DNA from 2 places in the Arthrobacter sp. TRD_SC_6 genome. Region 1 is predicted to be linked to the other one. Evidence: predicted binding sites of a transcription regulator. Region 1 holds the regulator's gene; the other holds the start of a gene.

Region 1 (4,416 bases):
TTGAACTGCGCCTCCACGATGTGGTGCGGGTCGCGGCCTCCGAGAACGTTCATGTGGAGACAGATCTGAGCGTGCAGGGTGATCGCCTCGAACACGTGGCGGGTAAGCGATCCGGTGAAGTGTCCTCCGATGAGGTGGTACTCCTGGCCTGCAGGTTCTCCGGCGTGGACGAGGTAGGGACGGCCGGAGATGTCGACTACCGCGTTGGCCAGGGCCTCGTCCAATGGCACCGTAGCTTCGCCGAAGCGCCGAATGCCTGCCTTGTCCCCGAGCGCTTCCCGGAGCACTTCGCCGAAAGTAATAGCGACGTCTTCAACCGTGTGGTGGACATCGATGTGGGTGTCACCAGTCGCCCTCACCGTGAGGTCTATCAGTGAATGCTTCGCCAGGGCCGTCAACATGTGATCGTAGAACGGTACGGAGGTACTCACTTCCGACCGCCCGGTTCCGTCGAGATTCAACTCTACGAATACCGACGATTCGCTTGTCTTCCGCTCGCGCCGAGCGGAGCGGGCGGCTGTGGCTGCCACGGTCATGGATAGTCCTTAATGTGAAACGGCAGAGAACTGGTCGGGAGGGCAGCAGCCTGAGCAGCTCGTGTCCCGGCGGATGATTCATGCGGCGATGATGGATACGGGATCCGCAGCGCAGCTTCCAGTCTAGGAGACACCTGCCCGGATCAACGAGGCCAAGGTGTCCAGGAACACCGTGGTTTCCGTCTCGGTGCCGGCGGTCACGCGCAAGTGGTGATCAATACCGACATCCCGGATCAGCACTCCAGCGTCCAGGAGCCCCTGCCACACCGCACGGGGGTCTTTCAGCCCACCGAACAGAACGAAGTTCGAATCGGACGGCGCGACCGGAAGTCCGAGAGCTTTCAGACCCTTAGCAATGCGGTCGCGTTGCACTTTAATCGAGTCGACATTCTCCAGCAGGCGGGTCGAATGGGTCAGGGCTGCGATTGCAGTCGCCTGGGTGATGGCTGAAAGGTGGTAGGGCAGGCGCACCAGTCTGAGCGCATCCGTTATCTCCGGAGCCGCTGCCAGATAGCCGAGCCGTGCCCCTGCCAGGGCGAAAGCCTTGCTCATGGTGCGCGAGACAATGAGGCGCTCACGTCCGGGCAGTAGCTCCAGGGCACTCGGCGTACCTTCGTGGGCGAACTCGGCATATGCCTCGTCCACGATCACGATGGCTTGGGCCGCATCCCCGGCTTCGTAGACGTCCGCGACCACCTGGAGTGAAAGCGCCGTTCCTGTCGGGTTGTTCGGACTGCAGAGGAAGACGATATTCGCGCCCGAGGATGCAACCTGCTCAGCAGCGGAATCTGGCGTGAGGTCGAAGCTTTCCGAACGCTTCCCGGCCAGGTACGCGGTACCCGTTGCTCCGGCAAGCAATGGGTACATCGAGTATGTGGGCGGGAAACCGAGCGCGGACCGACCAGGCCCACCGAATGCCAACAGGATGTGTTGGAGAACCTCGTTCGAGCCGTTGGCAGCCCAGATATTGTCAGGTGTCAGACCATGGCCGAGGTAAGTGGCAAGCTGCCCGCGTAGCTCGGTAAACTCCCGGTCCGGGTATCGGTTCAGCCCCACTACTGATTTTCTTACCGCCTCAACGATGGCTTCCTGAACGTCTTCGGGGACCCCATGAGTGTTCTCGTTGACGTTCAGCAGAATGGGTACGTCCAGCTGCGGAGCACCGTAGGGCTGCAGACCACGGAGGTTGGCCCTGAGCGGGAGACGGTTGAGACGTTCGAGCTGATCGGTCACCTGCCGAGTTTAAGGCCCATCGATGGGTGATCCCCAATCCCTCAGCAGACAGGCGACGATATTACGCCCGGCGACCCCTGTTTCTGATCGAAAGCGATTCTGATCGACAGCGTTCTGATCGGTAGCTAGGAACCAGTGACTGGAATGTGCAGCGATTGCCCGGCCTGGACGGTGGAGCTGGCCAACGCATTGAGTTCCACAATCTCAGCAACGACCGCGCGGGGATCCCGGTCCGGAGCATATTCAGCCGCGAGACCCCAGAGTGTTTCCCCTGCGGCGACGTTGACCCTCACCGTCTCCGTCACGCCAGGAGCAGAACCGGATGCCTGCGCCTGGTTAAAGGAAGCAGCAACCATCAGAAGAGCCGCCGCAATGAGCGCAAGGGGAACCGCAACCAGGAGCACCCAACCTCTGCGGGTCAAGTGCAGCTTGCTTATAAGGGTCTCTCCAACGGCCTTTCGGTCACCGGGAAGAACTCGGGTAGTTGCTGAGAGCTGGAGCGTCGTCATGGCGTCCGCCTTTCTGCGGGTCTGAACACGCTGCACTCGGCGGAAAGCCGCGATTCGAAGCTGTGTTCTATTCTTCTGCTTATTTTTAGCACTGATTACCTAATATTGTCGAGACTCGCTCGAACAAATGTTTGAAAACAGCTCCTTTGTCCCATAGCGTTGCAAGCACAGGTACCGGTTGGCGTCTTCGGAAATCAGCCCATCACCTACCACTGACAAAAATTGTTGGAGGTCCGGCAGAGGGCCGGGATCGACAGAGTGAAGGGACGCAGTCAAGTGGCAGAACTCAGTGCAGCCGAGGAACCCACACAGCTGGCAGTGCCCGACGTGAAGCGTGGCCGCGGGCGTCCGCGTGGGCGCGCAACTCCTAAAGGGTTGACCATCCGGCAGAAGAAAATCCTGGAGTCCATCCAGCTCAGCGTTGCGGCCCACGGGTATCCGCCGTCAATGCGGGAAATCGGAGACACTGTTGGGCTCGCCAGCCTGTCCAGCGTGACTCACCAGCTGTCCCAACTTGAGCGGATGGGCTATATCCGGAGAGATCCCAAGCGCCCAAGGGCAATGGAAATCCTTCTCCCGCTTACGTTGGGGCAGGAGTCCTTCCACCCGACGGCGAACAACCCGGAGCGGGATGGCAACAGTGACGAGACATCTCTTTCGTCCGTGGACGCGGCTATGGTGCCCCTTGTCGGCCGCATCGCGGCCGGCGGGCCCATCCTTGCGGACCAGGTGGTGGAGGACGTCATGCCATTGCCGAGGCAACTGGTGGGCCATGGCGACCTGTTCATGCTTCGCGTCTCAGGTGATTCCATGATCGACGCCGCCATCTGCGACGGCGACTGGGTGGTCATACGCCGTCAGAACACTGCCGAGAACGGCGACGTTGTAGCTGCCCTCCTCGATGATGAAGCGACCGTCAAGACGTTCCGCCAGCGGGACGGGCACACGTGGCTCCTACCGCAGAACACCAACTACTCACCCATCCTCGGCGACCATGCCACGATCATGGGCAAGGTCGTCTCGGTGATGCGCGCTCTCTAGCCGCGGATCTGTGTTATGCGGGCTGGGATGCCGCCAATCTGGACAGGATGGCAAGCACAGTGGTGCGGTCGGTCGTCGGCCAGAACGGGGGCAGTGCACCCCGCAGGAATCCGCCGTATCTGGCATTAGCCAGCCGCGAGTCCAGTACCGCCACTACTCCCCTGTCGTCCTGGGCCCTGATCAATCGGCCGGCGCCCTGTGCCAGCCGGACGGCCGCATGGGTTGCGGCGATGGTCATGAATCCGTTTCCGCCCGCTCTCGCGACCGCCCTGGTGCGCGCTGTCATCAGAGGATCATCCGGGCGCGGGAACGGGATACGGTCGATCACCACCAGACGGCATGAGCTCCCCGGGACATCCACTCCCTGCCAGAGGGACATGGTGCCGAACAGGCAGGTGTCGGGCTCCTCGGAGAATCGACGGACCAAATCCGCCATGGAGGACTCCCCCTGGCACAGGATGTCAAAATCCACCTTGTCCCGCAGGGCCTCTGCCGCTTCTTCAGCGGCCCTGCGTGAGGAGAACAAGCCAAGGGCGCCGCCCCTTGAGGCACGGATCAGTGCTTCCAACTCAGCAAGCTGTTGTTCGGTCGTGCCCCGCCCTGGTGTAGGCAGGTCCTTCGCCACGTAGAGCACTCCCTGACTCGGGTAATCGAAGGGGCTGCCGACGTCGACCCCGGTCCAGGTGGGCGCACCGACGCCGGTAAGCCCCAGTGCACCCGCGACGGGCCCGAATTCAGAGCCGATCGCCAGCGTGGCCGAGGTCAGAACCACCGTGTGATCTTCGAACAACCCGCGTCTCAAACGTCCTGCAACGGAGAGGGGCGCGATGCTGATCGTTGCGGGCGAGGACTCCGGCGCCGCAACATAGCCGGAACCCGGCGTGAACGTGCTCTGCCGGTTCGCCCACAGCACCTCTCCAGCTCCGCCGGCTCCCAGCATCCGCTCACACAGCTCGAGTGTGGCGAGAAGACGTGAACGTGCCATTTGCCGTCCCCCGTCCACTGACTGGGCTTGGCCCTCAGAGGTGGACTCGGACAGTGCCAGCCGGCATGCCTCGCGCAGTTGGGAAAGGGCCATCTCCTGTTCCTCATCCAGT
Region 2 (4,416 bases), 330 kb from region 1:
CGCCGACCGGACAGGTAATCGCCCGTGATGGAGTGCTCATTGAGCAAAAGGTCCTCCAAAGAACCCGAGTGCACTACCTGGCCGCCGTGTTCACCTGCGCCCGGACCGATGTCGACGATCCAGTCGGCTTCGCTGATGGTGTCTTCGTCGTGTTCAACAACGATCAGGGTGTTTCCCAGGTTGCGTAGGCGCGTGAGGGTTTCGATCAGGCGCCGGTTGTCCCGCTGATGGAGCCCGATTGACGGCTCATCCAGAACGTAAAGCACGCCGACCAGGCCCGAGCCGATCTGCGTAGCCAGTCGAATGCGCTGCGCCTCGCCGCCGGAAAGTGTGCCAGCTGCCCGTTCGAGGTTGAGGTACTCGAGCCCGACGTCCAGCAGGAAGCGGAGCCGAGCCTGGATTTCCTTCAGAACCTGCGACGCGATATGCGCTTCACGACCGGTGAGGACGAGGTTGTTCAGGAAGTCGCTGCACTCGCGCATCGGCATAGCCGCAACCTCTGAAATGGAGCGCCCATTGATGAGTACGGAAAGCGACGCCGGATTGAGGCGGGCCCCACCGCACGCCGGGCAGGGAATCTGACGCATGTATTCCTCGTAGCGGTCGCGGGCGTAATCCGATTCCGTCTCAAGGTGCTTGCGATGGATGTACTGCACCGCGCCTTCGAACCCCGTGCTGTACTTCCGCTCCCGGCCAAACCGGTTGCGGTACTGGACAACCACTTTGTGGTCCTTGCCGTAGAGCGCAACGTCCCGCGCGTGCTTCGGAAGCTTGCTCCAGGCGGCGTCCATGGAGAACTTCATCTCTTTGGACAATCCCTCCAGGAGCCGGGTCCAGTACTCGAGGGTTGCCGTTCCCAATGCCCAGGGTGCTATTGCGCCTTCCCGGAGCGAAAGGTCAGGGTTGGGTACCACCAGCTCCTCGTCGACTTCGAGCTTTGTGCCGATACCGGTGCACGCAGGGCACGCCCCGAAAGGGTTGTTGAAGGAAAACGAACGAGGCTCGATCTCGTCGATGGCCAGCGGGTGTTCATTGGGGCAGGCGAGGTTTTCAGAGAACGCGCGGATGCGCCGCGGGTCTTCAGCCTCGAGATCGACGAAGTCGGCAAGCACGCGTCCCTCGGCGAGCTTGAGAGCAGTCTCGATCGAGTCCGTCAGCCGCTGACGAACGCCGTCCTTTACCACCAGGCGGTCCACAATGACTTCAATGGTGTGCTTGAACTGCTTACCGAGTTTCGGTGGATCGGTGAGCTGCACGAGGTCGCCGTCCACCCGCGCCCGTGAGTAGCCCTTCGCCGCAAGGTCCTGGAAGAGATCGGCGAACTCACCCTTCCGCCCGCGCACCACGGGAGCGAGGATCTGGAAGCGGGTGCCCTGGTCCAGTTCCATCAGCTGGTCGACGATCTGCTGCGGAGTTTGCTTGGTGACCGCCTCGCCGCACACCGGGCAGTGAGGGCGCCCGACGCGCGCCCAAAGCAGACGCATGTAGTCATAGATCTCGGTGATGGTGCCCACCGTTGAACGCGGGTTCTTGCTCGTGGATTTCTGGTCGATCGAAACCGCTGGCGACAAGCCTTCGATGAAGTCGACGTCGGGCTTATCCACCTGCCCCAGGAACTGGCGCGCATAGGCCGAAAGGGACTCGACGTAGCGCCGCTGCCCTTCCGCGAAGATGGTGTCGAAGGCAAGGGATGACTTTCCGGAACCCGACAAACCCGTGAACACGATCATCGCGTCACGCGGCAGGTCCAGGTCAACGTTGCGCAGGTTATGTTCGCGCGCGCCCTTGACTACCAGCCGCGAGAGATCGGGGCGCATATTGTCGGGGTGTGAGAGTTCGGAATCCAATGGGGTTGCGATAGACACCATTTCACTTTAGAGGAAACTGTGTTCGAAGACATATTCGAAGAGCGCTATATCGGCGTGTCCCGCCGAATGTTCACCGACGGCGGAGAGCAGCCCTCAGGTAGGACACTGCTTCCTCTTCGGTGATGCCATTCGCCTTGACCAGCCGGGCGAACTCACTCGCGCCCTCGGCCACCCTCTGCCGCGCTTCGTCACCTGCTGCGGCCACGACAGTCCCGGCCCTCGAACGCGTGACCACAATCTTCGCCTGCTCCAGCTCACGGTAGGCACGGGCGACAGTGTTCACTGCCACGCCGAGGTGCGCTGCGAGGGTGCGGACCGGCGGAAGCCGCGTCCCAACCGGAAGTGAGCCATCATTCGCTGCATCCAGAATCTGCACACGCAACTGCTCATACGGTGGCTTGGGGCTCGCCGGATCAATCCGAAGCCACGCTGTTACATCTGAGTTCACAGTGCGCGCTCCTGAACGACGGCGGACGGGTGCTCACATTCTGCCACGCAGCGCGCAGCTTCTCCATCCGGTTTCCAGCCAGGTTCCCGCCGATGCCGCCCAGTTCCGGGACTACACTGGCCATCATGCATGACCTCCGGGACATAACTATCCGCAGCACATCAGTGGGCACAATGGACAACAACGTCTACGTCGTGACGTCCAAGGCGAGCGGTGCGCAGGTTCTGATCGATGCTGCCGATAATGCAGAGGGCGTCCTTGAGCTGATGGCTTCGGCGTCCGCCGACACCGCAGCGGACCTTCGGCCCACGCTCGTAATCACCACGCATTCGCACTGGGACCACGTACGCGCCCTGGCCGAGGTGGTGGAAGCCACCGGGATGAAAACCGCTGCTGGAGCGGCAGACGTCGGTGATATCCCGGTAAAAACCGACATACCGCTGGAGCACGGGGACATTGGCAACTTCGACGGCTTCGACCTCGAAGCCATTTCGCTGCGCGGACACACGCCCGGTTCGGTGGCAATTCTTTACCGAGACGCTAACAAGCCCGCGCACCTGTTCACTGGGGACTCCCTGTTTCCCGGAGGAGTAGGGAACACGGGCGGAGACCCGGCGCGGTTCGAATCGCTTCTCAACGACGTGGTGGAGCGGGTGTTCGACGTGCTGCCTGATGAGACGGTCGTCCATCCGGGCCACGGAAAGCCCACTACCCTGGGCGCTGAACGGCCCTCGCTCGAAGAGTGGCGCTCACGTGGTTGGTAGCTTGAGGCCCACCGCGAAGATACGGCGGAAAGGGAAAACGGTCCCGTCCAATTCAGGCGGATACGCTCCTGCCAGCAAAGCGGAGTAGGAGGCCTCGAACTCCGCTGCCTCGCTTGCAGAGAGGGCGGCGAGTACCGGTCGTAGGCCGGTTCCGCGAACCCATTCAAGCACCGGATCCTTCCCCTGCAGGAGGTGCTGGTACGTAGTCTCCCAGGCATCCGCCGCCAATCCCGCCCCGCCCAGGAGGCGCAGGTACCCGCCCGGCTCGCTGACGGCGTCGTCGTGCCTCAACACACCGGCCAACTTAGGCTTCCACCGCTCTGAATCGGCAAGCTGGCGCATCAGCGCGTGGGAAGGGGAGGAGAAGTTCCCCGGCACCTGCAGCGCGAGCCAAGCTCCGGCTTCCAGCCTCGACGCCCAGCTGGCCAAAAGTGCCTGATGGCCAGGCACCCACTGCAGCAATGCATTCGAGACGACGACGTCGGTACCCGGTTCAGGCGCGAAGTCGCGGACATCGCCAATGGCGAAGGACAGGTTGGCCGGGGCGTCGCCCAGCGCCTCTGCCCGCTCGATCATCTCCGGAGAAGAGTCCATCCCCAGGACCTCTGCATTGGGCCATCTGCGGGCCAGCACGGCAGTCAGCTCCCCCGGCCCGCACCCCAGATCCACCACCCTGCGCGGCGCGTCATGGTTAATGCGGCCCACCAGGTCGAAGAAAGGCCGCGACCGGTGGTCGGAGAATCGGGCGTACTGTGTGGGATCCCATCGCATTCAGCGAGCCTATCGAACGCTGCCAGTTAGCGCCCACCGGCCCCCCAACACTCGCTACGCTCGCGCCGGGCCCCTGCCGATAGCGCCCACCGGCCCCCCAACAATCGCTACGCTCGCGCCGGGCCCCTGCCGATAGCGCCCACCGGCCCCCCAACACTCGCTACGCTCGCGCCGGGCCCCTGCCGATAGGCTTAGCCCGATATGAGTATTCAGGATTACCTCCCCCCATCCGCACAGACGGGCAGCCCGGACGCCGACGCCGTCTATTCGGCGTTCCACACCTGGTCGGCCGTTGAGGGCATCACCCTCTACCCGGCACAGGACGAGGCAGTCCTCGAACTGGTTTCGGGAAACAACGTGATCCTCGCGACCCCGACCGGCTCAGGGAAGTCACTCGTGGCGGTCGCGGCGCACTTCCATGCGATCGCCGAAGGTCGGCGGAGCTACTACACCGCGCCCATCAAGGCGTTGGTCTCCGAGAAGTTCTTCGCCCTGTGCGCCACGTTCGGAGCGGAGAACGTGGGTATGGTGACCGGAGATTCTTCCGTGAACCAGGACGCTCCGA

Evidence for each region. The regulator LexA, encoded in region 1, represses DNA repair genes until DNA is damaged. The targets are predictions, from matches to a motif close to TCGAACANNTGTTCGA.
Region 2: uvrA (excinuclease ABC subunit UvrA) is a predicted target of LexA. The motif match lies at 1,891-1,906, and genes of this name have one in related genera.

What each region holds. Positions count from the first base shown of each region.
Region 1 is NZ_CM143953.1:2,165,948-2,170,363, reverse strand. Features, by position in the region: gene hisB (imidazoleglycerol-phosphate dehydratase HisB) at 1-536, opposite strand, end outside; gene ACWA1U_RS10315 (histidinol-phosphate transaminase) at 660-1,769, opposite strand; gene ACWA1U_RS10310 (LysM peptidoglycan-binding domain-containing protein) at 1,895-2,278, opposite strand; gene lexA (transcriptional repressor LexA) at 2,597-3,319, shown strand; gene ACWA1U_RS10300 (ATP-dependent DNA helicase) at 3,333-4,416, opposite strand, start outside.
Region 2 is NZ_CM143953.1:2,499,565-2,503,980, reverse strand. Features, by position in the region: gene uvrA (excinuclease ABC subunit UvrA) at 1-1,817, opposite strand, end outside; gene ACWA1U_RS11785 (GntR family transcriptional regulator) at 1,939-2,316, opposite strand; gene ACWA1U_RS11780 (MBL fold metallo-hydrolase) at 2,442-3,080, shown strand; gene ACWA1U_RS11775 (trans-aconitate 2-methyltransferase) at 3,066-3,851, opposite strand; gene ACWA1U_RS11770 (DEAD/DEAH box helicase) at 4,053-4,416, shown strand, end outside.